DNA from 4 places in the Rubrobacter sp. M3-4 genome. Region 2 is predicted to be linked to each of the others. Evidence: riboswitches for the same ligand, from Rfam matches in the RefSeq annotation. Region 2 holds a riboswitch; each other region holds the start of a gene.
The links. Region 2 has a riboswitch for thiamine pyrophosphate ahead of cytX (putative hydroxymethylpyrimidine transporter CytX). Riboswitches for the same ligand answer to the same signal wherever they lie in the genome.
Positions count from the first base shown of each region.

Region 1: linked by a shared signal. The riboswitch ahead of thiE (thiamine phosphate synthase) and the one ahead of cytX (putative hydroxymethylpyrimidine transporter CytX) in region 2 are both predicted to bind thiamine pyrophosphate.
Region 3: linked by a shared signal. The riboswitch ahead of thiT (energy-coupled thiamine transporter ThiT) and the one ahead of cytX (putative hydroxymethylpyrimidine transporter CytX) in region 2 are both predicted to bind thiamine pyrophosphate.
Region 4: linked by a shared signal. The riboswitch ahead of thiC (phosphomethylpyrimidine synthase ThiC) and the one ahead of cytX (putative hydroxymethylpyrimidine transporter CytX) in region 2 are both predicted to bind thiamine pyrophosphate.

Region 1 is NZ_JCBAJP010000004.1:99,510-106,419, forward strand. Features, by position in the region: gene AC6EKW_RS05950 (acetyl-CoA carboxylase carboxyltransferase subunit alpha) at 1-114, shown strand, start outside; gene otsB (trehalose-phosphatase) at 117-926, shown strand; gene AC6EKW_RS05960 (TenA family protein) at 963-1,583, opposite strand; gene AC6EKW_RS05965 (M67 family metallopeptidase) at 1,580-2,014, opposite strand; gene thiO (glycine oxidase ThiO) at 2,011-3,132, opposite strand; gene thiS (sulfur carrier protein ThiS) at 3,134-4,108, opposite strand; gene thiE (thiamine phosphate synthase) at 4,105-4,773, opposite strand; TPP riboswitch at 4,853-4,947, opposite strand; gene AC6EKW_RS05985 (glycosyltransferase family 2 protein) at 5,257-6,093, shown strand; gene AC6EKW_RS05990 (6-phosphofructokinase) at 6,140-6,910, opposite strand, start outside.
Region 2 is NZ_JCBAJP010000016.1:2,852-9,761, forward strand. Features, by position in the region: gene AC6EKW_RS14000 (purine-cytosine permease family protein) at 1-261, shown strand, start outside; gene AC6EKW_RS14005 (nitrilase family protein) at 258-1,106, shown strand; gene speB (agmatinase) at 1,103-2,056, shown strand; gene AC6EKW_RS14015 (AI-2E family transporter) at 2,067-3,191, opposite strand; gene AC6EKW_RS14020 (NAD(P)/FAD-dependent oxidoreductase) at 3,291-4,628, opposite strand; TPP riboswitch at 4,736-4,856, shown strand; gene cytX (putative hydroxymethylpyrimidine transporter CytX) at 4,906-6,207, shown strand; gene AC6EKW_RS14030 (type IV pilin protein) at 6,349-6,744, shown strand; gene AC6EKW_RS14035 (serine protease) at 6,872-6,910, shown strand, end outside.
Region 3 is NZ_JCBAJP010000006.1:131,153-138,062, forward strand. Features, by position in the region: gene thiE (thiamine phosphate synthase) at 1-443, opposite strand, end outside; gene AC6EKW_RS08840 (YqjF family protein) at 443-1,183, opposite strand; gene thiM (hydroxyethylthiazole kinase) at 1,180-1,977, opposite strand; gene thiD (bifunctional hydroxymethylpyrimidine kinase/phosphomethylpyrimidine kinase) at 1,974-2,765, opposite strand; gene thiT (energy-coupled thiamine transporter ThiT) at 2,775-3,326, opposite strand; TPP riboswitch at 3,343-3,444, opposite strand; gene AC6EKW_RS08860 (NUDIX hydrolase) at 3,451-4,011, opposite strand; gene AC6EKW_RS08865 (ferredoxin family protein) at 4,089-4,340, opposite strand; gene AC6EKW_RS08870 (Crp/Fnr family transcriptional regulator) at 4,484-5,236, opposite strand; gene AC6EKW_RS08875 (SDR family NAD(P)-dependent oxidoreductase) at 5,430-6,143, shown strand; gene AC6EKW_RS08880 (class E sortase) at 6,140-6,811, opposite strand; gene AC6EKW_RS08885 (sulfurtransferase) at 6,858-6,910, opposite strand, start outside.
Region 4 is NZ_JCBAJP010000003.1:28,061-34,970, forward strand. Features, by position in the region: gene AC6EKW_RS03970 (SIR2 family NAD-dependent protein deacylase) at 1-299, opposite strand, end outside; gene hisS (histidine--tRNA ligase) at 296-1,573, opposite strand; gene AC6EKW_RS03980 (MBL fold metallo-hydrolase) at 1,570-2,151, opposite strand; gene AC6EKW_RS03985 (RelA/SpoT family protein) at 2,166-4,397, opposite strand; TPP riboswitch at 4,473-4,588, shown strand; gene thiC (phosphomethylpyrimidine synthase ThiC) at 4,679-6,025, shown strand; gene AC6EKW_RS03995 (ABC1 kinase family protein) at 6,011-6,910, opposite strand, start outside.

The sequences.
Region 1 (6,910 bases), on a different contig from region 2:
ACCGACCCCTCCGCGCTCTTCGAGATGCGCTACCGGCGCTACCGGGCGATCGGGGCCCCGAAGTCTCTCGAGGCCGGCAGGAACGGGCACCATACATCCCGCGGGCGCGGCTAGCGATGGCTGACCGCCCCGTCTCCGGGTTGCCCTGCGCCCTCGAGTACCGGGCAGAGATCGAACGCCGGATGGGGGGACGTCCACCGGCGGTCTTCCTCGACTACGATGGGACGCTCACCCCGATCGTCGAGAACCCCGAAGAGGCCGTGATCTCCGGGAGCATGCGGGAGGTGGTGCGCTCGCTCGCCCGGCGCTGTCAGGTCTGCGTCGTGAGCGGGCGCGACCGCAGAACCGTGCAGCGCCTGATGGGCCTCGAGGATCTCATCGTCGCCGGCAGCCACGGCTTCGACATCTGGAGCCCCGAGAGGGGCGAGATCGGCCACGAGGCTTCAGCCGGGTACGAGGGGTTGATCGGGGAGGTGGAGGGCAGGCTGCGCGAGGAGCTCAGGGGGATCGGGGGCGTCGTGATCGAACCCAAGCGGGCCTCCGTCGCGGTCCACTACCGGCACGTCGCGGCGGAAGGGCGTCCCCGGGTGCGGGAGGTGGTCGATGCTCTCCTCGCCTCGCGTCCCGGCGAGCTGAAGGTGACGCCGGGCAAGATGGTCTACGAGGTGCAGCCGAACCTGGAGTGGGACAAAGGGCGGGCGGTGCTGTACCTGATCCAAACCCTCGGCCTCGAGGATGACTTCCCCATCTACCTGGGGGACGACGTGACGGACGAGGACGCCTTCCGGGCGCTCTCGGGGAGGGGAGTGGGGATCTACGTCGGGGAGCCGGACGATCCGGAGGCCGCGGGCAGGACGACCGCGGCGGACTACCTGCTGCGCTCGGTGGACGAGGTGGAAAGGTTCCTGGACTCGCTCGCCCGCTAGCGCGCCACCGCGCCGGCCTCTATCCCGGGCATCCCTTCACCCGCTGCGTCCTTCACCGAGCGCCATCTCCCAGAACCTCCGCTCCAGATCGGCCACCTCCAGGAAGAGGGTGACGGCCCGTTCGTCGGCCTCTCCGGTCGCGAGCGCCCGGTCGGCGGCCTCCTCGAGCGAGGCGACGAAGGCGGCGAACTCCGGGGTACTCCAGTGCTCGACGAACTCCCGGTACTCGCAGGCCCCGGGGGAAGCGCCCCGCCACGCCTCGAGATAGGCGCGTTCAATCGCCCAGAGCGCGGTGAGCGCGGCCGGGTAGGGCTCGTCGGCGAGGGCGCGCAGGAAGCGCAGGTAGGATTCGGTCGCGCGTTCGGGCCGGGCCGAGAGCGTGAGGTTCCTGCGGCGCGCCTGCTCCTCGAACCAACCCAGCTCCTCCTCCAGGGCGGCGATGCCGGACTCGAAGAGGTTTTGGTCCCGGCGCGGAGCGCCCGGGAGGAGGCGGCGGAGAAGACCGAGCTCCTCCTCGACGAACATGCGGTCCTGAACGAGCCACCGCTCGAACGCCCCTTCCGGCAGGGTGCCGTCCCTCACACCTTCGAGGAAGGGGTGGCGGGTCGCGCCCTCCCACGCTCTGCTGTGGTTCCCGATGAGATCGCCCGCTTTCATGTCCGTCCTCCTGCGGTCTTCGCCTCTCGCCCGGTCTGGACTATCGAGATCGGTGTGTTCCCCGAGGGCGTTATCCGGAAGGCCCTCACGTCGGGATCCGTATCCGCGAGGGAGACGATCACGTGCGCCACGTCCGGGTAGAGCGCGAGCCGGCGGTCGCGGGGGGAGGGAGCGGCGGGGGTTCTCGGGTGGGAGTGGTAGGTCCCGAGGAGCTCGAGCCCCAACCGCCGGACCTCGCGCATCGCCGCGAGTTGTGCCTCCGGCTCCATCTCGAACCGTGTCTCGGGGGTGAGGGAGACGTTCGGGATCGGATAGAGCCGCATCACCCTGCCCGCTTGCCCGGCGAGCAGGCCGCAGACCTCGCGCGGGGCGTGCCCGCGGGCTTCTTCGAGGATCTCACGCAGGATGTTCTCCGGCACCACGAGCTTCATCGCTGCCCCTCGAAACGCAGCGGGGAGAAGGGGGAGAGGTCGACCGCGGGTTGCTCCCCGAGCGCGAGAGCCGAGACCGCATCTCCGGTGATGGGGGCGAGGAGGACCCCGTTGCGGTAGTGCCCGGTGGCGATGAGGAGCCCCTCGGGGTCTCCCGCAGGCCCGATCAACGGCCTTCCGTCGGGGGTTCCGGGCCGGAGCCCTCCCCACGCTCCGGCGAATGGGCTTCGGGCGAGGTGCGGGAGCAACCCGATGGCGGCCCCGGAGAGGCCGGCGACACCGCCGAGCGTGGGGCGGCGGTCGTGCGTGCCCGGCTCTTCGGTCGCCCCCACGATCACGCGGCCGTCCCGCTTGGGGACCAGGTAGCATTCCTCGTCCCACACGTTGGAGGTGATGGGCGGAGTGGTGGTCTCGACGGAGAGGATCTGCCCTTTCACCGGCGCCACCGGGAGGCGTATGCCAAGGTGTCTGGCCAGCGTACCGCTCGCCACCCCTCCGCAGACGACGACGCTCCCCGCTGCGATCTTCCTCCGGGCCGTTCGGACACCGGCGATCCTGTTTCTCTGGCGTATCAGCCCCGAGGCGGGCTCTCCCTCGGAGACCTCGGCTCTGTTGCGGGCCGCCGCGAGCGCGAGAGCGCGCACGAGCCTGGGGGAGTTCACCTGTCCGTCCTCCGGGAGGTAGAGGGCGCCGGAGATTCCGGCGGAGAGCGCGGGCTCGAGCTCGCGCACCTCTGCTCCGTCCAGCCACCGGGCGGAGAGCCCCGCTTCTCTCTGCCAGCGAAGCGCCTCGGAGAGATCTTCGGCGTGCGCCTCGGAGAGGGCGACCCGCAGCGTCCCCTCCCAGACGTACTCCGCGTCGAGACCCGTCACCTCGTACAGCTCGGCTCCGAGTTTGCGGTGCATCTTCCGGCTCTCGAGGAGCAGGTCGAGGAAGGAGTCCGGACCGCGGGCTTCGGCCTGAGCGGCGAGCATCCCGGCCGCCGCCCCGGAGGCCCCCGACCCGACCGTCTCCGCCTCGAGCAGGACGACTCTTGCCCCGCGCCGGGCGGCGTGGTAGGCGACGGAGCACCCGACCACGCCGCCCCCGACCACGACGACGTCGGCGGAGGGGTTCATCTCAGGAGCCGCTCCCGACCGGCACTCCCCGTGTCGGGCTCGAGGGAGCGGCGAGAGGTTTGGCCTCCATCCGTCCCGCGAGGTACGCCAGACGCCCGGCCTCCACCCCGCGGCGCATCGCTTCGGCCATGAGCGGGGGATCTCCGGCCCGGGCGATGGCGGTGTTGACCAGCACGGCGTCGGCGCCGAGCTCCATCGCGAGGGCGGCGTCGGAGGGGACGCCTATCCCGGCGTCCACTACGACCGGGACCGAGACCCGCTCGATTATGCGGCGGATGGAGGCCCAGTCGGGCATACCCTGCCCGCTGCCGATGGGGGAGGCCAGGGGCATCACGGTTGCCGCCCCGGCCTCCTCGAGCCGGAGGGCGGCGACGAGGTCCGGGCTGGTGTAGGGGAGCACGACGAAGCCCTCCTCCACGAGCACCTTCGTGGCCTCGACGGTCGCGGCGGTGTCGGGCCAGAGCGTGCTGGGCTCGCCCACGACCTCCAGCTTGAGCCAGTTGGTGCCGGTGGCCTCGCGGCCGAGGCGGGCGAGCTTGACCGCCTCGGCGACGGTCGTGGCCCCGGCGGTGTTCGGCAGCAGGCGGTAGCGGGAGGTGTCGATGTCCTGCAGGATCGGACGCTCCCCGGCGTCTATGTAGCGGACGGCGACGGTGACCAGCTCGGTGCCGGACCTCTCGAGCGCCTGTTTCATCGTCTCGGGGTCCGGGTACTTGCCGGTGCCGAGGAAGAGGCGCGAGGAGAGACGCTCCCCGGCGATCACGAGCTCGTCGCTCCCCCCTGCGACGGCGTGGACGAGCTCGACCTCGTCGCCCTCCCGCAGACGCCGGCTCTTCCATTCTTCGCGGTGCACGATCTCGCCGTCCACCGCGACGACGACGGACTCACCGGTGAGGCCCTTGCGGGCGAGCAGGGCTTCGATGGTCGGGTCTTCTTCTTCCATCTCGAAGGGCTTCTGGTTCACCGTGATCCTCATCGGGCTCCTTTCCTCTCGGGTTTCGGGAAGGGATGCCTCGGGGCGTGGGGGGAGGTCTCGAGCGTCTCTCTGATCTTCTCCGCGGTCGATCGGGGGTCTTCTGCGGCGAGGATTGCGGAGATCACCGCGATCCCAGAGGCGCCCGTCGCCGCGACCTCCCGCGCGTTGGATGCGTCTATCCCCCCGATGGCGAGGACCGGCACCTCCACGGCTTCTACGACCCGTGCGAGCTCCCGCACGCCACGTGGAGGGAGCCCTGGCTTGGAGGAGGTGGGGTAGACGTGCCCGAAGGTGAGGTAGTCTGCCGCCACCTCTGCTCTTTTCGCCTCCTCTACGCCGTGCACCGAGACGCCGAGCAGGAGTCTTCCCCCCACGACGCGCCGGGCGGCCTCCGGCGGGAGGCTCTTGGCGGCCAGATGGACTCCGTCGGCACCCGTCGCGAGCGCGACGTCGACCCGATCGTTGATGAGGAGGAGGGCGTCTGCCGCACGTACCGCTGGAGAGATGGCCAGCGCCGTTTCGTAGAGGAGAAGGGCCGGCCCTCCCTTCTCACGCAGCTGTACGGCGTCGATGCCGCCTTCGAGAGCGCCGACGACCGCGTCTCCCAGTGGGTGGGACGATCTTCTGCGGTCGGTTATGAGGTGTATCTGAAAGCGGCGTTCCAAATCTCGCTGCCTCCCTCGGCGGCGGTAAGAAATACCGCCGGCCGCTTTTCGGGGAGGCGCGGCGGCAGCGCCAGTTCCGCTGCCCCTATCCACGCTTCCCTCCGCCGGTACTGACCGGATCAGGTTCCAAGGGTATGCTCTCAGCCCCTGCGCGAGGCACCCCCAGCGTTCGAGGGGCAGTTTAGCACGAGCGGGCGGTTCTTGGCTGTGCATGGTGCATGCCTTAAAATTTATGCGATGCGTGAAGCGTCCTTCCCCCGCACGACTTCGGACGGCCGTGGTGCGCCCGGAGCGAAGACCGCTCCGGGCGGCCCGAGGGTCGTGGACGGGGCCATGGACGAGCCCGAGGGGAGGGCGCCACCGCACCACCCTCCACCCGTCTTCTGCGAGCGAGCACTTCTCTCTCGCTGACTTCCCGGCGCAGGGACGTCGCAGGATCCTGCGCCGCCCGGAGTGGATCTCTCGTGACGGAAGGAGGTGGTGGTGCGCTTTTCTCTCGTTACGCCGACCCTCGGCCGGGAGAAGGAACTCGAACGCCTGCTGGACTCTCTGCTCGAACAGAGCTTCGACGACTTCGAGATCATCCTCGTAGACCAGAACCCGGATGGGAGGCTGGATCCGCTGGTCTCCCGCTACCGGGATGTCCTGCACCTGCACCACCTGAGGTCGCCGCGCCGCGGCGCCTCGAGGGCCAGGAACACCGGGCTCGCCCGCTGCCGGGGTGAGATCGTCGCGTTCCCGGACGACGACTGCTGGTACCCGCGTGACCTTTTGGAGAGGGTGGACCGCTTCTTCACCCGGCACCCCGAAGTAGACGTCCTGTGCACCAGGCTCGTCGACGGACGGGGTGCCTCCTGCATCCTCGACTTCGATACCGAACCCGGTCCGATCGACCGCATCAACGTCTGGAGGCGCAGCATCGAGTCGACGATGTTCCTGCGCCGGGAGAGTACCCGCCGCCTCTGGTTCGACGAGAGCCTGGGCACCGGTTCCGGAACCCCGTGGGGCTCCGGGGAGGGAACGGACTACCTCTTGCAGCTCATGGATCGCGGTGCATCGTTGTATTACGACCCTGAGATCGCCGTCATGCACGACCCTCCGGTACCGCCTTTCGACGAGAGGGCGATGAGGCGCGCGTACACCTACGGGTGTGGGATGGGGAGGGTTCTGAAGAAGCACAAGTATCCCGCCGGGGCGAAGCTGCGGTTGCTGGGTGCACCGCTCGGGCAGGCGCTCCGCTCCGCGGCCGGCGCGAAGGGTGGTGCGGCCCGCTACCATCTGAGGGTCTTCGGCGGGCGGGCGAGGGGCCTGATGATGTAGAGGGCGAGCGCGGAAGCGCTCGCCCCTTGCGTTACGGAAGCGTTCTCTAGCCGAAGAAGGTGCTCAGGACCTGCTGCAGATCTTCGGGGACGGTCCTGGTCTCGGAGGTCGCCTCCTCGAGCGAGACGGTCACCACGTCGTTTCCGCGCAGGGCGACCATCTTGCCCCACTCGCCGTTTTTCACGGCCTCGGCGGCGCGCAGCCCGTAGCGGGTTGAGAGGATGCGGTCGTAGGCGGTCGGGGTGCCGCCGCGCTGCAGGTGCCCCAGGACGACGTGGCGGGTGTCTATCCCGGTGCGCTGCTTCAGTTCCTTGGCGAGGGTCTCCGCGATGCCTCCGAGGCGGACGTGTCCGAACTCGTCGCGCTCGACGTCCTGGGTTATGTACTCCTCGCCGAGTGTCACCCCCTCGGAGACGGCGACGATGCCCCACTTCTCGCCGCGCTCGGCGCGCTTCTTGAACAGGTCCGCGACCGCATCCATGTCCACCTCGACCTCGGGGATGAGCGTGACGTTCGCTCCGGAAGCGAGGCCTGCGCCGTAGGTGATCCAACCGGCGTGCCGGCCCATCACCTCGACGACGATGATCCGCTCGTGGCTCTTCGCGGTGGTCCTTATGCGGTCTATGGCCTCGGTGGCGATCGAGACGGCGGTGTCGTAGCCGAAGGTCGTGTCGGTCGCCGAGAGGTCGTTGTCTATGGTCTTCGGGCACCCGACGACCCTGACCCCGAAGTCCTCGTGCAGCCTCCTCGCCACGCCTAAAGTGTCGTCGCCTCCGATGGCGACCAGAGCGTCTATCCCGAAGCGCTCCATGTTCTC
Region 2 (6,910 bases):
CGAAACAGCATCTACCACGACTGGTCCTGGCGTGGGCTCATTGCATACTTCGCCGGGCTTATCGCGATGGTCCCGTTCTTCAACACGACGTTCTACGTCGGCCCCGTCACGAAGGCCCTCGGCGGGGCGGACATCTCGTTCGTCGTCGGGCTCGGGGTCTCGGGTATCCTCTACTACGCTCTCAGCCGCGGTCTCGACCTCACCCGCGAGACCTCTGCAGCAGCCGAGAGCCGCAAGATGCTCGAAGAGAGCAGGACTTGAGCGTCCGGGTGGCATGCTGCCAGGTGGCGCTCGCGGTCGGGGAGGTCGGGCGCAACCGCGGGAGGGTCCTGGAGGCGGCGGAGCGCGCCGCCCGCGAGGGAGCAGGTATCGTCGTCCTCCCGGAGCTCTCCAACTCCGGCTACGTCTTCCACGATCTCGGCGAGGCGCACCGCCTCGCCGAGCCGCTCGACGGACCCACGGTGCGGGGGTGGATGGACCTCAGCCGCAGGAGCGGGGCCGTCGTTGTGGGCGGGCTGTGCGAGGATCGTGGCGGGCGTATCTCCAACACCGCCGTCCTGGTCGATCCTTCGGGAGAGGTGACCGTCTACCGCAAGGCGCACCTGTGGGGCGAGGAGACGCTCTTCTTCGAGCCCGGCGACGAGGAGCCGCCGGTGGTCGAGACGGACTTCGGCAGGATCGGGGTCGTGATCTGCTACGACCTGGAGTTCCCCGAGTGGGTCCGAATCGTGGCCCTCGCCGGCTGCGACATCCTGTGCGCCCCCACGAACTGGCCGCTCTACCCGCGGCCTGCAGGGGAGCGTCCGATGGAAGTCGTGCGGGTGCAGGCGAACGCCGCGGCCAACCGCATCTTCATCGCCGCCTGCGACCGGGCGGGACCCGAGCGGGGCGTGCGGTGGGTCGAGGGCTCGGTGATAGCCGACCCGGACGGCTGGCCGCTCGCCGGACCGCGGGAGGGAGAGGGTATCATCAGCGCCAGCTGCGACCTCGAAGCGGCGCGCGACAAGCGCATCGGGGAGCGCAACGACGTGTTCGCCGACCGCCGCCCGGAGCTCTACGGAGACGTGGTGAAGACGAACGAAGAGAGGAGACAGGAGGCTAGATGACCCGTTACGAGCCGGCGAATTCCTTCGAGACGCCGCGTTTCTCGGACGTGAGGACCTTCATGCGCCTGCCCAACACGAGGGACCTCGAGAACGCCGACGCTGCAGTGGTCGGAGCACCGTTCGACACCGGGGCGACCTTCCGGGCCGGGGCCCGCTTCGGCCCGGAAGGCATACGTTCGGTCTCGCACCTGCTGCGGAGGTACAACCCCTCGCACGGGATAGACCTCTTCGATCACCTCTCGGTCATAGACTACGGCGACGTCGCGGTGGTCCCGGGCTACATAGAGGAGAGCTACCGCCTCATCGAGGAGGGGCTCGCACCGATCCACCGGGCGGGCGTGATCCCCGTCGTGCTCGGGGGCGATCACTCGATAGCCCTTCCCGAGCTGCGGGCCGCGGCCGCGGTGCACGGACCGCTCGCCCTCGTGCAGTTCGACTCCCACCCGGACACCTGGGACTCATACTTCGGGATGAAACACACCCACGGCACTCCCTTCAAACGCGCCGTCGAGGAAGGGCTGCTGCGTCCGGAGAAGTCTGTTCAGGTCGGGATGCGCGGCTCGCTGTACGACGCCTCCGACTGGGAGGCATCCAGGGAACTCGGCTTCGAGCTCATCCCGACCGACGAGGTGCGCGAGATCGGCATCCCCAGGACCATAGAGCGCATCCGGGAGCGGGTCGGGGATGCGAAGGTCTACGTCTCTTTTGATGTGGACTTCGCCGACCCCGCCTACGCCCCCGGGACCGGGACGCCCGAGGTCGGGGGATTCACCAGCCGCGAGGCGCAGGAGCTCGTGCGGGGGCTCGCCGGGGTGGATCCCGCGGGCTTCGACGTCGTCGAGGTCTACCCCGCCTACGACCCGGCCCAGATCACGGCGTTGCTCGCCGCCAACGTCGCCCACGAGTTCCTCGCGCTCATCGCCCTGGCTAAGAAGAACTCCTCCAGGTAGATCGAAGCTCTCAGCCTGTCGTCCCCTTCTGCACGCAGGGAGGCTCGGGTCCGAGCTCTTCCGGACTCTCCTCCCCGCGTGCTTCGTCGCCCGGCATCAGTTCGTCCGCGAGCGTTACGATGAACGCCGCGGCGGGTATCGCGAGGAGTACCCCCACGAGCCCGAGGAGCTTGCCGAAGGCCAGAAACGAGACGATCACCGCGACCGGGTGCAGCCGGACCTCTCGTCCGACGATGATCGGCTGGACGACGTGGCTGTCGAACTGGTTGAGCGCGAAGAAGAGAAGGATCACCAGGACCATCTTCAGGGGGGAGATGGTCAGCGCGAGCAGCGCCGGAAGAAGCCCTCCGAGTATCGGTCCGAAGTACGGGATGATCTCGAGCAGCCCAGCGAGCACGCCGAGGGTGAGCGGCAGCGGTATGCCGAGCAGCCAGAGCCCCACGCCGGCTCCCGTCCCGATGATCGCGATCGCGAGTAGCAGGCCGATCAGCCATCCCCGCAGCCTTCCCTCCAGGTTGGTGACTATGTCGTGGAACTCGTGCCGTCTGCCCTCGGGGACGAAGCGCGCTATCCCCCGGATGAGTGATCCTGGATCGTTCGCCATGTACAGGGAGAGTACCACTACCGCTATGGTGTCGATGAGCATGTTCGTCGCCTTCCCCAGCAAGGTCGGCACCGAGCCGAGGAGGCCCGTCAGGTATCTCTGTAGGTGGCTCAGGTCGCTGGAGAGGTTGGGGAAGAAGCCCAGCCGCGCATGGAGCTGGTGCGAGAGATTCTCCAGCGAGCTTATGTAGGCCGGCGTCAGCCGGGCCAGCGTCACCACCTCGTGCGCGATGTGTGGGAGCATCACGAGCCAGATGAACGCCACCACCGCGGTGAGCAGGCCGAGCAGGATCGGGACGGCCGCCCAGGAGCGGATGCCGAACCGGCCCAGAAGCAGCACCAAAGAGCGCAGGATGAGCGCGAGGATCGCGGAGATCGCGATTAGCTCGATCACCGGGATGAGCTCGTAGAGCACCACCAGCGCCGCGGCGACCAGCACCGGCACCGCCAGCGGAGCACCGCGCCGAAACCAGCCCGGCTCGCGTCCGTCCCGCTGCATCCGGCTCTCGCTCTCCGGTGGGGCCTCGCTCATCTGCCTCCGTTTCTCCCGGTGCCGGGGTTTGCCCGGCGGTTCTGTGTCCGCGAGGCTATTGTATTCCTGTCCGGTGCCTTTCCTAAGCTGGAATCCCGCTCAGTCGACGAAGAGCTTGGAGATATTCGGCCTGGTGAAGAGGTCCACCGTCCAGTCGAAGAGCACCTGCGCCCGGTTGAGGTTGTAGCCTAGCTCGTAGAGGTAGACTCCCTTCCAGATTAGAGCGCCGAGCAACCCGCTCACCCTGACGCCGAGTATGTCGGTGAGTGCGCCGGTCTCACCGAGATCCACGAGCTGCCCGAGATGCTGGTAACGGAAGGGGATGGGTTCTTCGCCTCTGATCTCCGCGGCCAGGTTCAACGCGGCGCTCCTCCCCTCCTGCTCGGCCGACTGGGCGAGCGCGGGGACGGGGGGACCGTCGTAGTCGATCGTTATGCAGTCCCCGACCGCGTAGACGCCGGGCCTGTCTTTTACCCGCATGTACTCGTCGACGATTATCCTTCCCCGCTTGTCTTTTTCGACCTCCAGGCCCTCGACCAGCGGCGGCGGCTGTATCCCGGCGGCCCAGACGGTGGTGTGTGCCGGGAGCGTCCTGCCGTCGGAGAGCTTTACGTGCTTTGGGGAGACCTCATCGACCTTGGTGTTGTTTATGACCTCCACTCTCTGGGCGGCGAGGCGGCGGGAGGCCGCGTTGGCGAGCGAGGGGTCTATTCCCTTTAGGATCCTCTCCCCGGCGTTGACGAGCACGAGGCGCACCCGATCGAAGTCCACGTTTGGGTAGTCGTCTTTGAGTACGTCGAAGATGAGGTCGTGGGCGTCGGCGACCCCTTCGACCCCGGTCGGTCCGCCGCCGACGAAGACGAAGGTGAGGAGACCCTGCGGTGCCTTGTCTCGCAAACGCTCGGCTTCCTCGAAGCGGTCTATGATCCTGCCGCGCACCTCGAGCGCCTCCCGCAGGCCCTTGAGGTCTATCGCGTGCTCCTTCGCACCCTTCGCCCCGAAGAACGCCGTCTGGCTCCCCGGTGCCAGGATGAGGTGGTCGTAGTCGCACTCCCCGAACTCCGTCCTGACCTTCCTGCGCTCGAAATCCACCCCCACGACCTCGCCCTGGAAGAACTCGCCCCCGCGGGGTATCACCAGCCGTCTGAGCGGGTAGGCCATGTGCCGGACCTCGACGTTGCCGGAGATCGCCGAGGGAACCATCGGCCAGAAGGTCGTGTAGTTCACCCGGTCGAGCAGCAGTACCCCGAGCTCGTCGCTCCCGGCGAAGCTCTGCGCCAGCTGATCGAAGGCCGCGATACCTCCGAAGCCGCCGCCGACTATGACCACCTTGCGCCGCGCCTCCTGGTAGGAGACGCCGAGCCTCTCCGGTCTGCGCCGTCGCGCATACAGACCGGCGACTCCGAGCGCGGCCGCCGTCAGAAGCCTCTTCCTCACCGCTCTTACCTCCGTCTTCGCTTGCAACCACCCGTTTTCCAGAGAAGAGTCTACCTGTATGAGGTTGCCGCTGCTTTATCTAGAAGATGCCCGCGCCCTGCTGTACACTACCCCCCGAGGGGAGCTTCCGCCGGAGGAAGCTGAGAGGGCGCCGTTCTCTTACGGTGGCGCCGACCCTTTGAACCTGATTCGGGTAATGCCGACGGAGGGACGAAAAGATGAACGGCTTCTCACCACGCTCTTGCCTTCTCCCCGATCCTGACTTGGAGCTCCTGCCGTGAGCGCGCCCTTCAACCCGCGTCCGGTACCCCCCGATGAGCGTACGCTCGGGGCCTGGGACTACACCGTTCTGTGGGGCAGCTACGGGGCCGGGCTCCTCGTCATGGTCGCCGGCACCCTGCTCGTGCCGGCTTTAGGGTTCGGGGCCGCGCTCGCGGCCATCGTGGCCGGGACGGTCATCGGGAACCTGATCCTGCTGGTCCCCACCGTGATGGGGGCGGACCACGGTCTCCCGACGATGGCCTCCCTGCGCCCGACGCTCGGCTCCGCCGGATCCTACCTGCCATCCGTGGTCAACGTCGTGCAGCTCGTCGGCTGGACGGCCTTCGAGCTGATCATAATGACCCGGGCGGCCGGTGCCATCACCCACAGTCTGCTCGGAACCTCGCTGCACTGGTTCTGGCTGGTGTTCTTCACGCTCGTCTGCGTGGCTTTCGCTCTCGGCGGGCCGCTGGTGGTGGTGAGGGTGTGGCTGGAGAAGGTGGGTATATGGCTGCTTCTGCTGACCACCGTATACCTGACCTACTACCTGCTCTCGCACTACGGCCTCTCACGCGCGCTCTCTCAGCCGGGGAAGGGAGGCCTCACCTTTCCGCAGGCGGTAGACCTCGTCGTGGCCATGCCGCTCTCGTGGCTCCCGCTCGCCGCCGACTACAGCCGCTTCGCCCGCAGCGCCCGTCGTGCCGCGCTCGGCACCTACGTCGGGTTCTTCGTCACCAACATCTGGTTCTACGCCCTCGGGGCGCTCGCCGTGCTCGCGCTCGGTACGAGCGGCATCGCGCAGGCGATACTCGCCCTCCCGATCGGGGTCGCAGCCCTGATCCTGGTGCTCGTGGACGAGACGGACAACGCCTTCGCCGACCTCTACTCCTGCGCGGTCTCGGCGGGGAACATCTTCTCCCGCGTACCGCAGCGGGCTTTCGTCGTCCTCTTCGGCGTGGTGGCCTTCGTCGCCGCGGCCGTGCTTCCCATGGGGCGCTACGAGTCTTTCCTGTTCCTGCTCGGCTCGGTCTTCGCCCCGCTCTTCGGCGTCGTCACCGCCGACTACTTCCTGCTGCGCCGCCGCAGGATCGACGCGGATGCCGTCTACGAGAAGAGCGGACCGGCCTTCGACTGGATGGCCGTGTTCTCGTGGGCTGTGGGCGTCGCCGCCTATCAGTTCATCACCCGCCAGCTCCCCGGGCTGGGAGCTTCGATCCCCTCGTTCGCCCTCGCCGGGGTGCTCTACCTCGCCTTGCGCGCCGGCGCGCAGCTCTCGTCCGCCCGGGGTGGCTCCCGACGGCGCGTGCGGGGAGGATGAAGATTGGCGGGAAAATTTTTTCGAAAATTTTCGCAAAATCCTAAAGCCCTCTCTCTATCCGGCCGATAAACCGGTTGCAGCGAGACCTGGACCGATCGAGCGGGAAGACCAGGCGGGAAGATGTATGGAAGGAGATGGTTGATGCTGCTCTGGATAGGGAAAAAGCTCGAGCAAATGAAGGAGGCCCGGCGTGACGAACGCGGCTTCACCCTCATCGAGCTCCTCGTCGTCGTGATCATAATCGGGATACTCGCCGCGATAGCGATCCCGACGTTTTTGGGGCAGAGAGCAAAGGCAGAATCTGCTCGAGCGGAGGCTAATGTGCGTGAAGCTGCATCAGCCGAGCAGGTTGCAAACACCCAGGGTGGATCTTACGTGCCGGTTGCCCAGTTGGGACCCTATGGCTTCAACGGTTCCAATCCTCCAGTCGATGGTAATGGTACCGGCGACACATACTGTGTTCACTCTAGCGGCGGTGGGGTCGATTGGAAGATGACCCAGGATGATGGGGCTCCGGTGCAAGGTACCTGTCCGTGAACTCATTCGGTAGCATAAACTGAAAGTTTCGCGCCCCTTCCGGGGCGCCTTTTTGTACACTGCCACCGGCCGGAGAGAGAAAGGAATCTAATTGAACCAGGCAGAACCATTCAGGGGTGCGCTGTGGGTGTCTCTGCTGGTTGTACTGGCAGCCGTGCTGACGCTG
Region 3 (6,910 bases), on a different contig from region 2:
CTCACGAGCTCCAGCCCGGCGACCTCGCCCTCCGGCTTGGTCGGGGTGGCGTAGACCGCACCGACCCCCAGGTAGTCCGCGCCCTCCTCGACGGCCTCCCTGGCTTCCTCGAGGCTCCCGGCCGAGCGCCCGACGATCGCCGCCTCCCCGAGCACGCGGCGGGCCTCGGAGATCGGGGCGTCCTCCTGCCCCAGGTGCACCCCGTGCGCGCCGCTCTCGCGGGCGAGCTCCACGTCGTCGTTGACCGTGAAGATCGCCCCGGCCCGCTCGCAGAGCTCCTTCAGCTCGAGCGCGAGCGGGAGGAGCTCCTCCCGGGAGGCCTCCTTGTCCCGAAGCTGCACGATGTCCACCCCGCCGCGCAGGGCGGCCCCGACCCGCTCGACGAGATCCTCGCGCGGCGCGGTCACGAGCAGAAGACGCGCGGATCCGAGCCTCTCCTTCATCACCCCACCTCCTCCGGAAACCAGGCGACGACCTCCAGGTATCTGGCGAAGTGCAAAAGCGGCTCCCCGGAAGGCTCCTCGAGCCCCACCTGGGAGGTCATCTCCAACCGGTCCACGTCGATCTCGGCGGGCTGCAGCGGCCAGGGGCGGTGCCGGATCGCGGCGCGCATCAGCCTCCCGCCCCTCCCCGCGGAGTACAGCAGGTAGCGGCCGGTGAGAAAGTCCTCGAGCGAGCCGGGGGTGGCCTCGAAGACCGACCCCCTCGGGCGGTAGCGCCCGGCGAAGCGCGCAGGAGGTGCCCCCCGGTGGGTGCGGACGCTCTCGTAGCGGACCCACCCGCCCTCCGGGTGGCAGGACATGCGGGCGTCGAAGTACGGCAGGCCGTAGAAGGTTCTCGCCAGGCGTACGGCGAGCCGGCTCGCCGCGTCCAGGCTGAAGAACCACACCCCAGCTTCTCCGTCCGCACCGACGACGTAGGTGCGCAAATTGATCTCCGGGAAGTCGGAGATATGTTCCACGGCCGGCAACGGGCGCGGACGCACCCCGCTCATCCGGAAAGGAACCACCCCGAGCCAGGCACTCCCCCCGAAGGTATCCACCGCGAGGGAGCCGGGGATCATGGGACGCAGCACCTCCTCCGGCACCGGCCAGTGCATGAACAGCAGGTCGTGCCAGCGCATCGAGAGCGCCCACGGACCACGCGGGACCACCGGGGCACGCACCACCGCCCGGGCGCTCAAGCCGAAACCTCCTCCACGCGCAGCCTGCCCTCCAGACCCTCCGGATTCCCCGCGAGCGAAGCTATCGCGTCGAGCAGGCGCGGCTCGAAGGTGCCGGGCCCGTCGGCGAGCGGCGCGGCGGCCTCCCCCGCGAGCCCGAAGAAAGCCAGCGCCCCCGCGACCGTCTCCACATCTCCCCCACCCGCGGCGGCGAAGCACCCGATGACCGCGGTCGAGGCGCAGCCGCTCCCCACGACCCGCCCCATCAAGGGGTGCCCGTTCGAGACGGCGAGCATCCGTCCCCCGTCGCTCACGTAGTCGGTGGGGCCGGTCGCGGCCACCGTCGTGCCGAGCGCGCGGGCGGCCCCGCGGACGGCCTCCTTCGCGTCCCCGGAGAGGCTCTCGACCCCGCGAACCTCGGCCTCGAGCCCGGCGAGGGTCGCTATCTCCCCGGCGTTGCCGCAGACGGCGACAATCTCCACCTCTGAGAGGAGCCTGTGCGCCATCCGGGAGCGGAATGAGGTCGCCCCGGCACCCACCGGATCGAAGACGACCGGCACCCCGCGCCGGTTGGCCTCCTTCCCCGCCCGGAGCATCGCCTCTATCCACTGCGGATCGAGCGTGCCCATGTTGATTACGAGCGCGCTGGCGGAGGCGACCATCTCCTCGACCTCCTCCACGGCATGCGCCATCACCGGCAGCGCCCCGGTGCAAAGGGTCACGTTCGCGACCAGGTTGACCGTGACGTAGTTGGTCAGGTGGTGGACGAGGGGCTTCTCGTCCCCGATCCTGCGCAGGACCTCCTCCGCTCTCATCCCTCCCCCTCCATGAGCGGCCCGAGCACGTTCACCGGTCCCGCCCCGCGGCCTATCCCCGTGAGACCGTACTCGACGGCCTCGGAGGCGATGGCGCGTGCCCTCCGGGCCGCCTTCTCGAGGCCGAAGCCGCGCGCGAGGAAGGCGGCCAGGGCCGAGGAGTGGGTGCAGCCGGAGCCGTGGGTCGCCCCACTCTCGTGCACCGGGCCTTCTATCTCCACGAAATGCTCGCCGTCGTAGAGCAGGTCCGCACCGGAAGCGCGGTGCCCGCCGGTGATGATCACCGCCCCCGGCCCCAGCTCCGCGAGGTCGCGTGCGCACCCGTGGACCTCCTCCGGGTCTTTCTTCCGCCCGGCGAGGACGAACGCCTCGTCGAGGTTCGGGGTGATGACGTCGGCGAGGGGCAGGAGCTCCTCGCGGTAGGCGTCCACGGCCTCCGGTTCGAGCAGCGTGGCCCCGCTCTCGGCGACCATCACCGGATCCACGACGACGTTCTTGAGCCCCAGCCGCCGGATCGCCCCCGCCACGGCCGAGACGATCTCGGCGTTGAAGAGCATCCCGGTCTTCACCGCGTCCGCCCCGATGTCCGAGACGACCGCCTCGATCTGCTCGATCACCACCTGCGTCGGCAGCGCGAATATGTTGCTCACCCCGACGGTGTTCTGAGCCGTGATCGCGACTATCGCGGTGGTTCCGTGCACCCCGCAGCGGGCGAAGGCCTTGATGTCCGCCTGGATGCCCGCCCCACCTCCGGAGTCGCTCCCGGCTATGCTGAGCGCGGTCTTCATCTCTCCTCCCTAAGCATGCCTCGACAACTCCAGCTGCCGCCGCGAGGGCCGCGCTGCCCCGAGCGCCCGCAGCAGCACGACCACGACGGCGAGCGTGATCAGGAGACTCGGCACCAAATACCCGGCGTTGTACGCGGCGGAGTAGAGGTATGGGTTCCAGCCCTTAGGGGCGTAGGAGGCGAAGAAGGCGACCCCGCTTATGAAGTGGCAGACGAAGCGCCCGGCCACCGCCGCCACCGTGCCGAGCACCGCCCCGCGCGGGGTGGGCCGGAAGAGCCCGGCGAGCCCCATCGCGGCGAAGGGGAGCGGGTAGTCGAAGAGCACCTGCACCGGGTTGAGGACGTAGGGGTCCAGGATCAGGTCGAGGATGCCGTACGCCGCGCCCGCAACCGCCCCGACGCCGGGGCCCTGACGCAGCGCGAGCAGGACCAGCGGGATCATCTCGAAAGAGATCGAACCGCCCTCCGGCATCCTGAAGAGTTTCACCAGCCCCAGCACGAACGCGAGCGCCACCGCCAGCGCCGCCTCGGTGAGCACCCTCGTGTCCCTGAACCCGCTCACGGCCCTCCTCTCACGGGGTGCGCCAGGCTTCTCTCCCTGCGCCGGCATTACCCGGATCAGGTTCGACGGGTCGGCGCGTCCGCGCCCTCTCAGCCTCGCGGCTCCCCGGTACTCGTTCCTCGTGCTACTCTACCCCACCACCGTGCACCCCACAACCTCCGGCGACCCACGAGATCCCGAGGACGGTGGCGGCGTCGGTTATCTCACCGGCGGCGATCTTCTCCAGCGCCTCGCCGAGCGGCACCACTACGGAGCGCAAAAACTCCGTGGGCTCGGGAGCCGGCCCCCTCTCGTCCGGCAGCGCCCGGCAGCGGAAGAGGTGGCAGACCTCGTCGGTGCGCCCGGTGCTCGTGTGCACGGAGACGAGGCGCTCCAGCCTCTCGGCCCGGTATCCCGTCTCCTCGAAAAGCTCCCGCCGGGCAGCCTCCCCGGGATCCTCCCCGGCGTCCACCGCTCCGCTCGGCAGCTCCAGCGTGAACCGACCGAGCGGCTGCCGCCACTGACGCACGAGCACCACGCCGCCGTCGTCCGTGAGCGGCACCACCGAGGCGAACCCGCCGCTCTCGAGCACGCAGTAGTCTATCGTCGCTCCGTCGGGCAGCCTCACCTCGTCCACCCGCAGGGCACACCAGCGGTTGCGGTAGACGTAGCGGCTCGCGAGCGTGCTCCAGCTCCCATCGGTCATACGGAGGGAGAGTATAGACGAAGACCCCGCCCGGAACGGGCGGGGTCTCGCGGTGACGTACTCTCCGGCCTGCCGGCTCAGCCGGGCTCCTGGCCGGAGAAGTCGTACTCCTGGGCCTTGGTTATGTAGCTCTGCATGTCCTCGGGGACCTCGTCCTCCGGGAAGATCGCCTCGACCGGGCACTCCGGCTCGCACGCCCCGCAGTCGATGCACTCCTCCGGGTTGATCAGGAACTGATCCCCACCGTCGTAGATGCAGTCGACCGGACAGACCTCGACACAGCTCTGGTTCTTCTCGCCGATGCACGGCTCCGTGATCACGTAGGCCAAACCACTTCCTCCTCTTGGAGAGCCTCCCGTTTCTTCTGTGCTTTCGGCTTTATATCAACCCCGGAAGGGAGCAGAAACCCGGCGTTGATCGCCATCATCGGAGGTCATGATGCCGGTCATGACTTCGTGTGACCCAGATCAAATCAGGTCCGGGCGCGCAGCTCCGCGGGTTTGAGGATGGTTATGGACTTGCTGTCCAGCTCCAGGATGCCTTCGGAGGCGAGGCGGGAGAGGGTCCTGGAGAGCGCCTCGCGGGAGATGCCGGTCGCCTCGGCCATCTCCTGCCGGGAGAGGGAGGGTGAGAACACGACGCCCCTCCTGGTCACCCGCCCCTCCTCGGCGGCGAGGTCGAGCAGCATGCGCGCGACCCGCTGGGGGGCGCTGTGGAAGACGAGGTCCCCGACGAGGTCTTCGAGCTCCCGGCTGCGGGCTGCGAGCACGCGGGAGAGGCGCACCGCCCCGGCTGGGAAGCGCTCCATTATCTCCAGGAGATCCTCCCGGAAGACGCCGTAGAGCACGCAGTCGGTGAGGGCTGTGGCCCCATGGCTCTGGGGCTGCCCCTCGAGCGCGGAGGCGAGCCCCAGGATCGCGCCGTCGCCGAAGACGCCGAGGATCTGGTCGCGGTTTTTGGGCCCGCCGGAGGAGCGATAGATCTTGACCCGCCCTTCGCGCATGAAGTACACCGCCCCAGAGGGCTCTCCCTCCCGGTAGAGGGCGGTTCCGGCCGCTATCTCGAGGACGGCCGCCGAGATGGCGAGCGCCTGGAAGAACTCCTCGCCGAGCCCCTCGAAGACCTCGAACTCCTGCAGCCCTTCGAGCTTGGAGAGGTGCTCTACCGCCCGGCATCTGGCCCCGGGCAGCCGCGCCCAGGATGGCGGTGCGTTCTCACCGTACAAGTCTGGCCCTTCCTGTCTCGACCCGCGCTCCCATCTTCCCCATTTATACGCCAAGTGGCGGCTCTCTGCAGAGAGAACATGCCGATGGAGTGGCTTACGGCGTTCGAGGCGCAGGGTTTTCCCGGCGCGCTTTTCGGATAAGCTTACCTGGCAACTCGTCTTGAACAGCCCTGGGAAGGAGGCTGATCGCAGGATGCTCGAAGGAAAGGTAGCCATCGTAACCGGCGCCAGCAGGGGGCTCGGGCGCGCGCTCGCGCTGGCTTTCGCCCGGGAGGGGGCGAGTCTCGTGCTCAACTCCCGCGGTGAGGAGGGTCTGCGCACCGTCGCCGAAGAGGCCGGCAGGTTCGGCGCCGGGGTGGAATCCGTCGCGGCGGACGTCTCCACCGCCGAGGGGGCGCGTCGGCTCGTGGACGCGGCAATCGGGCGTTTCGGTAGGATAGACGTGCTCGTCAACAACGCCGGCATCCTCGGTCCGCGGGTACGTATAGAGGACTACCCGGAAGAGGAGTGGCGACGGGTGCTCGACGTCAACCTGACCGGGCCGTTCCTGCTGTGCAAGGCCGCGATCCCGCACCTCTCCGAAGGGGCTTCGATCATCAACGTGGTGAGCGGGGTGAGCATCGAGGGACGGCCCGAGTGGGGGGCCTACTCGGTGAGCAAGTTCGGCCTCGAAGGGCTCACCCAGATCCTCGCCGGGGAGCTCGCGGACAGGGGAGTGCGCGTCAACTCCGTGGACCCCGGAGGGATGCGCACGGAGATGCGCGCCGCGGCCTACCCGGAGGAGGACCCGATGACCCTCATCACCCCGGAGGAGAACACCGCCGTCTTCCTCTATCTGGCCTCCGAGGAATCCGCCGGGACAACCGGTCAGCGCTTCAAGGCACAGCAGTTCGCGAGGCGGGGTTAGGAGGTGCTCCCCGCCCCCTCCTTCACCGAGACGAGCTTCCCCCGCACGATCAGACGGTGCGAGTAATCCGGGAGCGTACAGGTCTGCAGGGTGACTATGTTTCTACCCGGTATGGCCCGTGTGACGCCCAGGTCCGTCGGCGAGACGGTGAACTCTCTGTAGACCCTGTAAGTGTAGCGGGTGCCGCTCGAGTCGGTCAGGTAGATCCTGTCACCCTTCTTCAGGCTCCCGAGGTCGTAGAAGGCGAGCAGGCTCTTGGTTCCCACGTAACCGAGGCGGTGTCCGGCGATGTAGACGTTCGCGGTCTTCTGCCAGGGGAAACCCGTGCCCTTGAGGTGGATGGCGACGTGGTTGTTGAGGGCCTTCACGTCGTCGCTCGGCACCGTAGGCACCACGGCGTCCTTCACCCGGCTCATCGCGGGGATCGTCAGGCGCAGCGTATCGTTCTTCGGCACCCGGGCGATCTTCGGTACTCGCCCGCCCTGCGAAGGCTCCACGCGGGGGATGTTGAACCCGCCCGGGTTGGCCCCGTTGGTATCGGTGGTCCTGCTCCCGAGGAAGAAGAACCCGATGAGCGCGAGCCCGGCCGCCACCATGACGAGGCTCACCACCAGCGAGAGCAGGGTCCTGATACGTGATCTCGCTTTACGCTTCAGAGCCTGGAACACCCCTTCTCAGCCGGCCCACCGCAGAGATTCTAGCACCGGCCGTCCATCAGGGTTCGGTGGGCAGATCCTCCCTCTCGCCCCACTCGTTCCACGAGCCGT
Region 4 (6,910 bases), on a different contig from region 2:
ATGAGCGTGAAGGAAGAGAAGAATCCCTCCATCTCCGCGAGAGCGAGATGCGCGGGGTTGGGCTCGGCTCCGACCACCAGCGACCGGCGCCAGAGGTACCACTCCCACACGAGGCGAGGGTCGCGCGAGAACGCCTCCGGGGTGGCGAGCTCCCGGGGGTCATAACGCTTCCAGAGGGAATCCCCGCCTCCCCGGAAGGTGGGTATGCCGCTCTCCGCGGAGACGCCCGATCCGGTGAGTACGGCAACCGCGGAGGTTTGCCGCAACGCCCGGACGAGCTCTGCGGGTACCGTCGTCAGCCCCCGATCTCCTCCAGGAGCCGCCCCGGCCCCTCCGCGATTGGGATGCGCCGCTCCTCGCCGCTTCGCATGTCGCGCAGGGTCACCTCGCCGGAAGAAAGCTCGTCGTCACCGATCACGACCGTGAAGGAGGCCCCGAGCCGGTCGGCCTGCTTGAACTGCCCCTTCGCGCTCCTCCCGGCGTAGTCCAGCTCGCAGCGCACCCCCCTCCCGCGCAGCTGGCTCGCGAGCTCGAGCGCCGGGATGCGGGCTGCGGGGGTGAGCGTGGCGAAGAAGACGTCGACGCCGGGCGCCTCCGGCTCCCCCTCCGCGGCGGCGGCGAGCAGGATGCGCTCCACCCCGGTGCCGAAGCCTATCCCCGGCGTCTCCGGGCCGCCGAGGTCAGAGATCAGGTTGTTGTAGCGCCCCCCTCCTCCGACCGTGTCCTGGGCCCCCAAAGAGGTACTCTTCGCCTCGAAGACCGTTAAAGTGTAGTAGTCGAGCCCGCGGACCAGCCTCTCGTCCACCTCGTAGGGCACGCCGAGCGCCTCCAGTGCCTCCCTGACCGCCGTGAAATGCTCGTCGGCCTCCGGGCTGAGGAAGTCCCGGATCGAGGGGGCTTCGGCCAGCACCTCTCGGGTGTTCGGGTCCTTCGAGTCGAGCGTGCGCAGGGGGTTCACGTCGATGCGCTCGCGCGAGTCGGGGTCGAGCTCGGAGATGTGCTTCTTCAGGAAAGCCCGGAGCTCCGGCGCGTAGTTCCGGCGAGTCTCGAAGTCCCCGAGGTTGTTCAGGTAGACGACCTCATCGCGCACCCCCACGGCCTGATGCAGCCGGTAGAGGAGCGCTATCACCTCGGCGTCGACCAGCGGGTCGGCGGATCCCAGGACCTCGGCGTCGATCTGGACGTGCTGGCGGTAGCGGCCCTTCTGCTGGCGCTCGTGGCGGAAGATCGGGCCCATGTACCACATCTTGACCGGCTGGGCGAGCTTGTAGAGCCCGTGCTCGATGTAGGCGCGCGCGATCCCGGGGGTCGCCTCGGGCCTCAGAGCCATGAGCCTGCCGCCCTTGTCCTCGAAGGTGAACATCTCCTTGCGCACGATGTCCGAGGCCTCTCCGGCGCTGCGTGCGTAGATCTCGGCATCCTCGAAGATCGGCATGCGAACCTCGGTGTATCCGTGCGTGCGGAAGAGCTCCCGCGCCACCTCGTAGACGCGGCTCCAGAGCTCGGGCCGCTCGTGCGGCTCGCGCCCGCCGGGATATACGTCGTAGGTTCCTCTCGGCCTGCGGAAGCTCACCGTCCCACCACCGGTGGCAGGTAGGGGTTCCTCCGCAGCTCCTCCTGCGCTTCCAGGATGGGTCCGTGACCAGGATAGAGCCGGGTCTCTTCGCTCCAGAGCGCCATCACCTTGCGCACCGAGACCTCGATCTCCTCCCAGGAAGCCCCCGGCAGGTCGGTCCTGCCGACGCTCCCGGGGAGGATCAGGTCCCCCACGATCTGGTCATCCCCGACGACGAACGTCACCGCGCCCGGTGAGTGTCCCGGGGTGTGCAACACCCGGATCACCTCTCCACCGAGATGGAGCTCCTGTTCGTCCTGCAGCGGCTCGTAGTCCTCGATGCCGGCGGGTTCGGCGTCGAGCGGGTGCATGTAGAGCGGCACCCCGCTCGCCTCACGCACCTCCTCGAGAGCTCCGATGTGATCCGTGTGACCGTGGGTGATGAGGACCGCTGCCACGGCACCGCGCACAGCGCCGAGGATCTTCTGCGGCTCGGCCCCGGCGTCGACGATGATGGACCCCTCCGGGGCGTGCACCACGTAGGAGTTCACGTCCATGCCGCCGAAAGACACGGTGATCTGCTCGATCTCGCTCACGCGCCTCCTCTTCTCTAGTGCTCTATCGGGGTGCCGTCACGCGAGACCCGGCAGACGTCGTAGACGTCGGGGATGGCCCGGATCTTGCGTATGACGTCCTTCACGTGCTGCGTGCTCGAAGCCCTGAAGGCGAAGCGGGAGAGCGCCGTCCGCTCCTCTATCGTGTCCACCCGCGCAGAGATGATGCTCAGCCCCGCATCGGAGATCGTCCGGGTGATGTCGCTCAGAAGATGCGTCCGGTCGAGCGCCTCGACGAGGATCTCTACCGTGAAGAGCTTGTCCGGCCCCGCCGCCCACTCCACCTCGACGAAGCGCTCGGGGCTGCGCGCCCTGAGCGATCGGGCGTTCGGACACCCGGACGCGTGCACCACCACCCCCCGCCCGAGCGAGACGTAACCCACGATCTCGTCCCCGGGAAGCGGCGTGCAGCACCGGGCGAGCCGGGTGAGGACCCCGCTCGAACCGACGACCCGCACGCCGGTCTCCTCTCCGTCGGAGGGCAGCGGCAGCGGCGCGAGTGCAGGGCTCGTGCGCTCCTCCTTTTCGCCGGCCTCCTCTTCCTCCTGAGTCGCCAGCACCCGCTCGGCGATCCTGTTCGCCACGTTCTCTGCCGAGAGCGAACCAGCCCCCACGGCGGTGAGCATCTCCTCCGGAGAGGGGTGGTTGACCTTCTCGGCGACCTCCTCCCAGACTTCCTGCGGCACCCGCTCCACGTGCCGTTTCTTCAGGAGCTCCTGGACCTTCTCCCGGCCCGAGGTCAGGTTCTCCTCCCGGTCGGCCTTGTTGAAGTACTGCCTTATCTTGTTGCGCGCCCGTCCGCTGTGCACCACCGAGAGCCAGTCCCGGCTCGGGCTCGCACTCTTGCCGGTGAGGATCTCCACCCTGTCGCCCGAGACCAGCTCCGAGTCGAGCGGCACTATCCTGCCGTTGACCTTCGCCCCGACGCAGCGGTGGCCGACCTCGGTGTGGACGTGGTAGGCGAAGTCTATCGGGGTGGCGCCGGCCGGCAGGCTTATCACGTCCCCCTTGGGCGTGAACACGAAGACCTCATCGGCGACCAGCTCGTCCTTTAGGAAGTTCATGAACTCCGTCGAGTCGGTCGTCTCCTTCTGCCACTCGATCATGTTCTTCAGCCAGTTGAGCCGGTCCGCCCGGCTGCCGCCGTCGCGCTCCTTGTACATCCAGTGCGCCGCGATCCCGTACTCGGCGGTGACGTCCATGTCGTGGGTGCGGATCTGGATCTCGAGCAGCTTGCCCTCGTTGGACATCACCGTCGTGTGCAACGACTGGTACATGTTGAACTTGGGCATCGCGATGTAGTCCTTGAAGCGCCCCGGGATCGGCTTCCACACCGAGTGGACGACCCCGAGCGCCGCGTAGCAGTCGCGCACCGAGTCCACCACGACCCGCAGGCCGGCAAGGTCGTAGATCTCGTTGAACTCCTTGTTGCGCCGGACCATCTTGTCGTAGATCGAGTAGAAGTGCTTGACCCTCCCGCGCACCTCGGCCTCGATCCCGGCCTCGCCAAGGTGTCCTTTGAGCTCCTCGGCCACCCGGGCGATGAACGCCTCCCGATCGGCCCGCCGGGCGGCCACCAGCCGCTTTATCTCCTCGTAGCGCCGCGGGTGCAGCGTGGCGAACGAGAGATCCTCCAGCTCCCACTTGATAGAGTGGATCCCGAGCCGGTGGGCGAGCGGTGCGTAGATCTCGAGCGTCTCCGTGGCCTTCTTTATCTGGGTGTCGCGGTGGAGGTACTCCAGCGTGCGCATGTTGTGCAGCCGGTCGGCGAGCTTGATGATGATCACGCGCACGTCCCGACTCATCGCGACGACCATCTTGCGCAGCGACTCGGCCTGCGCCTCCTCCAGGTTTCCGGACGGGAGCCGCTTGAGCTTCGTGACCCCGTCGACGATCTCGGCGACCTCGCTCCCGAAAAGCTCACCGAGCTCTTCTTTGGTCACGTCCGTATCTTCTATGACGTCGTGCAGGAGCCCCCCGATGATCGTCGTCGTGTCCATCCGCAGATCAGCGAGGATGTCCGCCACGGCGAGCGGGTGCTCGACGAAGGGCTCCCCGCTCTTGCGCGTCTGCCCCCGGTGGGCGGCGTGCGCCAGACGGTAGGCCTCGGCTATCTCCTCCTCCCGTCCCTCCGGGCTGTAGGAGGAGACTTTCTCTATGAGGGAGGAGATGGTGAGACCCTCTCCCTGGTTGCGTCCTGGCTGTTCGGTCGTCCTGGCGAGCTCCATGGCAGCAAGATTCTAACATCACCCCCTCCCGGGGATGTTGCACCCCGCCCGCAAAAGCGTTACCCTTCCTTTCGTAAGGAGGAAACGGGGAGCTCCCGGCCAAGGGGGCTGAGAGGGCGCTTCGATGCCGCGCCGACCCGCAGAACCTGATCCGGGTAATGCCGGCGGAGGGAGATTGGTCACAACAACCAGGCAACGCGTGGGTACCGGTGGAATCTGCCGGTGCCTTTTTCGTGCCTCCGCCACCTCCCGGGTCCCGAAGGGAAGGAGGCGAGAGCACATTGAGCACTCGAGAGACGGACGGCTGCGCAACCCAGCTGCACCAGGCCCGCCGCGGCGTGATCACCGAGCAGATGCGTCATGTCGCCCGCAGGGAGAACACGTCCCCGCAGACCATCCGCGAGGAAGTCGCCAGCGGACGCATGATCATCCCGGCCAACGTCAACCACGCCTCGCTGGAGCCGATGTGCATCGGCAAGGCCGCCCGCGTCAAGATAAACGCCAACATCGGCAACTCCCAGACCACCTCGGACATAGAAGGTGAGCTGGACAAGCTCCATACGGCCCTCGAGTACGGTGCGGACACGGTCATGGATCTCTCCTCCGGAGGTGACATACCACGCATCCGACAGGCCATAATCGAGGCGAGTCCCGTACCGGTAGGCACCGTTCCGATCTATGAGGCTGCCAGCCGGGTAAAGCAGCCCGAGGACCTGAGCGGGGAGCTGCTGCTGGAGGTAATAGAAGAACAGGCGGAGCAGGGAGTGGACTACATGACGATCCACGCCGGCATCCTGCTGCAACATCTGCATCTGGTTCAGAGACGCATAACCGGCATAGTCTCCCGCGGTGGCGGGTTGCTGGCACGCTGGATGGTACACCACATGCGTCAGAACCCTCTCTACGAACGCTTCGACGACATCCTCGAGATCTGCCGCCGCCACGACGTCTCGATCTCGCTGGGCGACGGGCTCCGTCCGGGGTGTATCGCCGACGCCTCGGATGCGGCCCAGTTCGCCGAGCTACGCACGCTGGGTGAACTCACCGAGCGCGCCTGGGAGAAGGACGTGCAGGTCATGATCGAAGGGCCGGGGCACGTACCGCTCGACCAGCTCGAGGAGAACGTGCGGATACAACAGGAGGTCTGCCACGAGGCCCCTTTCTACACCCTCGGTCCGCTCGTCACCGACATCGCCCCCGGCTACGATCACATAACGAGCGCCATAGGCGCGGCCGTGATGGGCTGGCACGGCACCTCGCTGCTCTGCTACGTCACACCCAAAGAACACCTCGGACTCCCAGGCAAAGAAGACGTCAGGCAGGGTCTCATCGCCTACCGTATCGCAGCACACGCCGCGGACGTGGCACGCGGCCGCCCCGGCGCCAGGGATTGGGACGATGCGCTCTCCCGGGCACGGTACGCCTTCGACTGGAACCGCCAGTTCGAGCTCTCGCTCGACCCCGCGACCGCCCGCGCCATGCACGACGAGAGCCTGCCGGACGACTACTTCAAGAGCGCACAGTTCTGCTCCATGTGCGGACCCAAGTTCTGCCCGATGCACAACTTCCGCGATGTGGACTGGGCGGCGCTGCGCAGCGCCGCCACGAAAAGCTCACAGTCTGCCTGAGCGGATGATCACGGTGAGCTCCAGGACGGCGAGCAACACCGCGAGGACGAAACAGAAGAAGGCCAGCACCGGCACGTCCAGGTAGGGAACCCGCGGTCCACCCCGCACGAACCCCCCGATGAGGGCAGAGCCGATGAGCAGGGCGCCGGTCACGAGCGCGAAGACGAGCCGGTTGGCGAGCACGTCGATCTGAGAGCCCAGCCGGTCGAGCCCCCGGTGGTTGAGCCTGACCTCCAGCTCTCCGTCCTCGAGTTCGGAGAGCAGCTGATGCACCTGCTCCGGATAGTCCGCCGCGTAGCGGGCATACTCCACGGCCCTCCTGCGAACGGTCCGCGAAAGGGCGCCGGGGCTGGTGCGCTCGGCGAGCAGCCGGCGGGCATAGGGACGAGCCACCTCGTAGACGTTGAGCGTGGGGTCTATGGAGCGGGAGATCCCTTCGGCGGTCACGAGGGCCTTCACCAGGAGCGGGAAGACCGGCGGGACCCGGAGCCTGTAGCGCCTGACGAGCGCGATCAGCTCGGAGAGGGCCTGCCCGAGCGTGACCTCTCCGACCGAGAGACCGGAGTACTTGAACAGAAACTCCCTGAGCTCCTGCACCAGGTCGTCGCGCACCTCGGCCTCGTAGCGCACCCCGAGATCCTCCAGCCCCCGCAGGACCGCGGCGGCATCCTGCCGGATGACGGCGATGAAGAGCCTCGAGAGGGCGTCGATGTCGCTGCGGCTCATGTAGCCGACCATCCCGAAATCGAGCAGGGCGAGCTCCCCCTCGGGGGTGAGAAAGAGGTTGCCGGGGTGCGGATCACCGTGGAAGAAACCGTCCTCGAAGGCCATCTTGAAGATCGCATCCGCCCCCATCGAGGCCACCCGCCTCCTCTCGGCGGGGGC